Regions from separate parts of the Actinophytocola sp. KF-1 genome, predicted to be linked through region 1. Evidence: riboswitches for the same ligand, from Rfam matches in the RefSeq annotation. Region 1 holds a riboswitch; the other holds the start of a gene.
What was found. Region 1 has a riboswitch for thiamine pyrophosphate ahead of thiC (phosphomethylpyrimidine synthase ThiC). Riboswitches for the same ligand answer to the same signal wherever they lie in the genome.
Positions count from the first base shown of each region.

Region 2: linked by a shared signal. The riboswitch ahead of ACYQ77_RS02345 (thiamine ABC transporter substrate-binding protein) and the one ahead of thiC (phosphomethylpyrimidine synthase ThiC) in region 1 are both predicted to bind thiamine pyrophosphate.

Region 1 covers NZ_BAAFVK010000013.1:49,024-52,664, forward strand. The annotation lists gene ACYQ77_RS33760 (LysE family translocator) at 1-563, shown strand, start outside; gene ACYQ77_RS33765 (hypothetical protein) at 540-1,106, opposite strand; TPP riboswitch at 1,191-1,320, shown strand; gene thiC (phosphomethylpyrimidine synthase ThiC) at 1,312-2,961, shown strand; gene thiD (bifunctional hydroxymethylpyrimidine kinase/phosphomethylpyrimidine kinase) at 2,963-3,641, shown strand, end outside.
Region 2 covers NZ_BAAFVK010000001.1:458,100-461,740, forward strand. The annotation lists gene ACYQ77_RS02340 (ABC transporter permease) at 1-151, opposite strand, end outside; gene ACYQ77_RS02345 (thiamine ABC transporter substrate-binding protein) at 266-1,291, opposite strand; TPP riboswitch at 1,283-1,397, opposite strand; gene ACYQ77_RS02350 (4a-hydroxytetrahydrobiopterin dehydratase) at 1,443-1,742, shown strand; gene ACYQ77_RS02355 (hypothetical protein) at 1,869-2,297, opposite strand; gene ACYQ77_RS02360 (alkaline phosphatase D family protein) at 2,322-3,641, opposite strand, start outside.

The DNA of each region.
Region 1 (3,641 bases):
TCCTCCTGGCCTCCTTCCTGCTCGCCATCGTCCCCGGCGTCGGGACCGCCATGCTCGTCAAACAATCCGTCCGAGGCGGCAGACGCGCCGCCTTCGTGACCGTCGCCGGCCTCGAGACCGGCGTCGCGTTCTGGGCGCTGGCCGCGGGCCTCGGCCTGTCCGTCCTGCTGGTCGCATCGGAGATGGCCTACCAGGCCCTCCGGATCGCAGGCGTCGTCGTCCTGCTCTGGTTCGGCGCGCGAGCGCTGTTCGGCAAGCACCGCGAATCCGGCGCACCGGCCGGCGGCGGCTTCCGGGCCGGGTTGCTCGTCAACCTCGCCAACCCGAAGCTCGCCGTGTTCGCGATCTCGTTCCTGCCGCAGTTCGTCCCGCCCGGCGCCGGACGCTGGGCGCTGGTCGCCCTCGCCGCGCTCTGGGTCGTGATCGACACCGTCTGGTATCTGATCATCGCCGGGCTGATCACCACCGTCCTCGGCTGGCTGCGGCGGCACCAGCGCACGATCGAACGACTGTCCGGCGCGGTGCTGATCGGGCTCGGCTTACGGCTCGCGTTGGACCGTTGACCGGCGCCACGGCAGCGGCGGCACCTCGAGCGGCAGCGTCTCGAGCGCGGCCAGCTCCTCGTACCGGCCCGCGATCACCTGGGTCCTGACCGCGCGCACCTCGTCCCCGGTCGGCACGGCACCCGCGACCACGAACGGCAGCAGCAGCCGCCACGTCGACGCCACCGCCTGCCGCCGCCAGGCCGGCGCGCGCAACGCGACGACCGCCGTCCGCAGCGCGCGTTCGAGGGGTGTCGGCGGGACGAGTTCCCAGCGGGCCGCGTCCGCCGTCGCGCAGCCGACGCAGTCGGGGGCGCCCGCGGCGAGTTCGCCGCCGCAGCCCGCGCACCGCAGCTGCCGCAGTGCCCAGTCGACGCATGCCCACGGGTAGTCACCGGTGGGGGCGTCAGCCACCCGTTCGGGGTCGGCGTCCGGCAGTTCCGCCCACGCCGTCAGCCACGGCCGGTCGACCTCCGCGGCGCAACCAGCGCATGACGGGTAGCCGCGGCCCGTCAGGTCTCCGCAGGTCGCGCAGGGTTTGGCTGCCACCGGGTGGGCGTGCACGCGTGCACGCTATCGCCGTCCGGCCGATCTCGCCCTTGGCAGTGCCCCGAATGGCTGGTTATGGTCGGGAGGCGAGAACGACAACTCAATCAACGCGGGAGCTCGCGCCTTGGCGGGCTGAGAGGGCAGATGGTGTCCAGTCACGGACCCGGTTCTGCCGACCGCTCGAACCTGACCGGGTAATGCCGGCGTAGGGAGATCCATCATGACCGCTCTTGACGACCGTTCCGTGCGCCCCAGCGTGACCACCGGCCCCATCACCGGCTCGCGCAAGGTGTACCGCGAGGTCGACGGCCTGCGCGTCCCGTTCCGGCGGGTGGACCTGACCAACGGCGAGCACGTCGAGCTGTACGACACGTCGGGGCCGTACACCGACGACGCCGCGACCATCGACGTCCATAGTGGACTCACACCGCTGCGGGCGGACTGGATCGCCGAGCGGGAACCGCTGAACGGCGCGGTTTCCCAGCTGGCGTACGCGAAAGCCGGGATCATCACCAAGGAGATGCGGTTCGTCGCCGCGCGCGAGGGGGTCGACCCGGAGTTCGTCCGCGAGGAGGTGGCGATCGGGCGCGCGGTCATCCCCGTGAACCGCAACCACCCCGAGGTCGAGCCGGCGATCATCGGCAAGAAGTTCCTCGTCAAGATCAACGCGAACATCGGCAACTCGGCCGTGTCCTCGTCCATCGAGGACGAGGTGGACAAGATGGTGTGGGCGACCAGGTGGGGCGCCGACACCGTGATGGACCTGTCGACCGGCAAACGGATCCACGAGACGCGTGAGTGGATCATCCGCAACTCGCCGGTGCCGATCGGGACCGTGCCGATCTACCAGGCCCTCGAGAAGGTCGGCGGCGACCCGACGCAGCTGTCGTGGGAGGTCTACCGCGACACCGTGATCGAGCAGTGCGAGCAGGGCGTCGACTACATGACCGTCCACGCGGGGGTGTTGCTGCGCTACGTGCCGCTGACCGCGAAGCGGGTCACCGGCATCGTGTCGCGCGGCGGGTCGATCATGGCCGCCTGGTGCCTCGCGCACCACCGGGAGTCGTTCCTGTACACCAACTTCGTCGAGCTGTGCGAGATCCTCCGCGCCTACGACGTGACGTTCTCGCTCGGCGACGGCCTGCGGCCCGGCTCCATCGCCGACGCCAACGACGAGGCCCAGTTCGCGGAGCTGCGCACCCTCGGCGAGCTGACGCACATCGCCCGCGAGCACGACGTGCAGGTGATGATCGAGGGCCCCGGCCACGTGCCGATGCACAAGATCGCCGAGAACGTCCGCCTCGAAGAGGAGCTGTGCGGCGAGGCGCCCTTCTACACGCTCGGTCCACTCGCGACGGACATCGCGCCCGCCTACGACCACATCACGTCCGCGATCGGCGCCGCGCAGATCGGCTGGCTCGGTACCGCGATGCTCTGCTACGTCACGCCCAAGGAGCACCTGGGCCTGCCCAACCGCGACGACGTGAAGACCGGCGTGATCACGTACAAGATCGCGGCGCACTCCGCGGACCTCGCCAAGGGCCACCCGCGGGCGCAGGAGTGGGACGACGCGCTGTCCAAGGCCCGGTTCGAGTTCCGGTGGACCGACCAGTTCAACCTGTCGCTCGACCCGGACACGGCACGGGACTTCCACGACGAGACCCTTCCCGCGGAACCGGCGAAGACGGCACACTTCTGCTCCATGTGCGGCCCCAAGTTCTGCTCCATGCGCATCACGCAGGACGTCCGCAAGTACGCGGAGGAGCACGGGCTCACCGACATGGCCGCGATCGACGCGGGCATGGCGGAGATGTCCGACCGTTTCCACGAGCACGGTCGCCACGTCTACCTGCCTGTGGTGGACTCCTGACATGACCCCCAACGAGACCCCGCCCCGCGTCCTCACCATCGCCGGGTCCGACTCCGGCGGTGGTGCGGGGCTGCAGGCCGACCTCCGCACGCTCTTCGCGTGCGGGGTCCACGGCATGACCGCGATCACGGCGGTCACCGTGCAGAACTCGCTCGGCGTCAGCGGTGTCTCGGTGATCCCGCCCGACGTCGTCGCCGCGCAGATCGAGACGGTCGCCGACGACATCGGGGTGCAGGCCGCGAAGACCGGCATGCTCGCCACCGCCGAGATCATCGAGGCGGTGGCCAAGGCGTGTGACCGGGTCCACATCGGACGGGACGGCACGATCCCGTTCGTCGTGGACCCGGTCGCGGCGTCCATGCACGGCGACCCGCTGCTGCTGGACGACGCGATGGAAGCGCTGCGCACCGAGCTCTTCCCGCGTGCGACGCTCGTCACACCGAACCTGGACGAGGTGCGCCTGCTGGTCGGCCACGACGTGCGCACCCACGCCGACGCGCGCGAGGCGGCGAAGGCGCTGCACGCGCTCGGTCCACAGTGGGCACTCGTCAAGGGCGGTCACATGCACGACGACCCGCAGTGCGTGGACGTGCTGTACGACGGCGACGACTTCCTCGAACTGCCCGCGACCAGGATCGACACGATCCACACGCACGGCGGCGGCGACACCATGGCGTCGT
Region 2 (3,641 bases), on a different contig from region 1:
GCGTGCCGAGCACGCCGCCCTCCGCGAGGCCGAGCCGCAGGATCGCGACGACCGGCCACACGAAGAAGACGGCGAGGAACCCCAGCGGCACCAGCGCGACGAGCACCAGGCTCGGCTCGGTGCGCCGCTTCGCTCCTCGGCTGCGTGTCATGGGCTCGTTCCGATGGCTCGGGTCTTCTCGGCCTGCGCGGCGTGGCCCGCGCTCGGGGCCGGACGGCGTGTCAGCTCGGGCGGCGGACGCTGCGGCGGCGCCGCCCGCCAGGTCTCAGCCCTGCACGATCGCGCGCCACTCGCCGATCCACCGCTCCCGGTTCTGCTGGATCTCGGCGGGCGGCAGCTCGGCGGAGTCGGACGGCAGCGGCGCGGCCTTCTGCCACGCCTCCGGCAGGGCGACCCCGGCGCGGGCGGGGTACACGTACATCTGCTCCGGCACCTGCGACTGGAACTGCTCCGACAGCAGGAAGTCCATCACCTTCTTCGCGTCGTCGCCGTGCGCGGCGCCCTTCAGCACGCCCGCGTACTCGACCTGCCGGAAGCACGTGCCGAGCACCGCTTTCGTGCGCGGGTTGCCCTGATCGTCCAGCTCGGCGGACGGCGACGACGCGTAGGAGACGACGATCGGCCGCGGCCCCTTGCCGGAGGAGCCGGAGAACTCCTGCGTGTACGCCTCCTCCCAGCCGCTGACGACCTGCACGCCGTTGGCCTTGAGCGCCCGCCAGTGGTCCTGCCAGCCGTCGCCGAGCTTGGCGATGGTGCCGAGCAGGTAGGCGAGGCCGGGCGAGGAGGTCGCCGGGTCCTCGACGACCAGCATGTCCTTGTACTCGGGCTTCACCAGGTCGGCGTAGCCCGCCGGCTCCGGCACGCCCTTGGCCTTGAGCGCGGCCGGGTCGATGTTGAGGCAGACGTCGCCGATGTCGACGGCGGTCAGCCGGTGCGTGTCGTCGATCGCGTAGTCGGCGGGCCCGTCGACGTCGGGGGCGTACGCGGCGAACACGTCCTCGTCGAGCGCGCGGGACGCGAACGTGGTGTCCACGCCGTACGCGACGTCCCCGATCGGGCTGCCCTTGGTGAGCACGAGCTGGTTGGTGAGCGCGCCCGCGTCGCCGAGCTTGCGCACGTCGATCGTGATGCCGGTGTCGTCGGTGAACTTCTTCAGCACGTCGTCGCTCATGGCGAACGAGTCGTGGGTGACGAGCACGACCTTGCGCCCGCCGCTGTCGTCACCGCCCGCGCCCACCGAACATCCGCTCACGGCAAGGGCGCCGACCAGCAGAAACGTGCGTAACCGCATGATGCCTCCTCCCTGCACCGGCATTACCCGGATCAGGTTCGAACGGTCGAGGGCTGCGAGCCCTCCTCTCAGCCCGGCGCTACACCGGACTCCCGTGTGATCACCCGAGCCTACCTGTGCGTTCACGGGTGGGAGGCGTCACCATGGACACATGCCCGAGCTGCTCAGCGAAGAAGAAGTCGGCAAGGCCCTCGGTCACCTGCAGGAGTGGCGCCTGGAGGAGGGCGCGCTGGTCCGCGAGGTGGAGCTGGCGAGCTTCCCGCAGGCCATCCAGGTCGTGAACCGGGTGGCGGAGATCGCCGAGAACGACAACCACCACCCGGACATCGACATCCGCTGGCGCACGCTGACCTTCCGCTGCAGCACCCACTCGGAAGGCGGCATCACCGCCAGCGACACGTCCCTGGCAGAAGAGATCAACGGCGTCCTGGACACCATCCGCAACGCCTGACCCCGCGAGTCACGCCCCCGGACACCGCGAGTCTCGCTCGCACGCACACCGAGTTGTACGTTTCGTGCAGGTGTCGACTGCACGAAACGTACAACTCGCTGTGTACGAGAGCGTGACTCGCGAGGTCTAGTTCAGGGTGGCGGCCAGGATCATGAAGACGGCGAAGATCACGATCATGATCTCCAGCCACAGGATCTTGTTGATGCCGCGCGTCTTCTGGGGCGTGAAGCCGATCGCGCCCTTCATGCCGATGGTGGCGGGGGCGCGGTAGTACACCGTCGTGACCTGGCCCGGCGCGACCTGCACCGGCAGGTACGCGGGTCCGAACTCACCCAGGTACCGCGTGCAGACCTTGACGTTGTAGGTGCCTGCGGGCAGGTCGAACGGCGACGGTCCCCATCTGACGTTCTGCGGCGTCCCGTTGATCTCGATCTTCGGCCCGGTCGCCTTCAGCAGGAACTGCGTCGGCGGGTGCGAGCAGTCGACGACCAGGCGCCCGACGCTGGGCTGCCCGTACGGGTAACCACCGTGTTGCGGTCCGTGCGGCATCGCCATGGCGGTGATTATCCATGCAAACGATTACCCGGGATTCCCGCGGGTCAGCGGCAGCTGGACCAGCGGCCTCAACTTCGGTGCCTCGCGACCACCCTCCGCCAGCTCCACGACCATCTCGGCCTCCCGCCCGTTCGCGCGCAGGGTCGCGATCGCGTTGCCGAAGTACGGCCCGGCGACCTTGTCCCACTCGACGGGCAGCGGCTCGATGTGCGGCGACCGCAGCATCCACCACTTCAGCACCGCCGCGACCGGGCGCCACCAGCCGATCCGGAACAGCGGCCGCATCAACGCGGGCGCGCGGTTGTGCACGGGCGAGCACACGAGCTGCCACACCGCGGCCTTCGTCGGCCGGGGGAACCGCACCTTCGCCGCGTACACGTGGTGGACGTCGCCGGAGAGCACGCACACCGTGGACGTCTCGGTGTCGGCGATGCGCTGGATGAGCCGCGCCAGCCGGTCGGACGACGCGCGGAACGACGGCCAGTGCTCAAGGTCGGCGACCTGCCGCAGCTTCTCCGCGACCCGTCCGCGCCACCCCGGTCGGCGGCACGCGACCTCGTTCATCGACTGGAGGTGGCTGATCCCGTGCGGCATCAGCCACGGCAGCGACGACCCGATGAGCAGGTGGTCGAACTCGCCGGTGGCGTTCTCCTCGATCCACTCGAACTCCTGGTCGCTGACCATCGACCGGGCGCCGCCGGACAGGATGCGGCCGGACCGGGTGTCCACCACGAGCAGCCGCACGTTGCCGAAGTCGCGCCGGTAGCTCCAGCGGGTGCCCTTGGCGCCGTTGACCTCCTGGCGGGCCTTCTCGGCGAACTCGTCGAGCAGGTCGGCCGCGTCGCCGTCCCTGCCCTTCTCGAGGACCGCCTTGTACAGGTCGTCGGTCTCGAGGTCGGCCGGGCTGAGGTTGCCGAGCTGCTGGTAGATCCAGTAGGTGGCGAGCGCCTCCCGTTCGCGGCGCGGCCACCACGACGTCCGCTCCTTCTCGTCCCGCCAGGTCTGGGAGGTGTTCCAGTCGTCGCGCACGTCGTGGTCGTCGAAGATCATCGACGTGGGCACGGTCGACATCAGCCAGCGGGTCAGCGGCGCGGTCCACGCCTCGAGGTACAGCCGGGTGTACTCCTCGAAGTCGCGGACCTCGACGCCCGGCGGCTCCTTGAGCGACCGCCGCTGCGCGATCCACGCCCGGGTGCCCTTGGTGGTCTCGTCGGCGTAGACCTGGTCGCCGAGCAGCATCAGCGAGTCCGGCCAGTCGATCTCGTCCTCGGTGAGCATGCGGTGGGCGTAGGCGGCGAGCGCGTCGGTGCCCATCCGGCGCTGCTCGGCGGGGTCGTCGGTCTC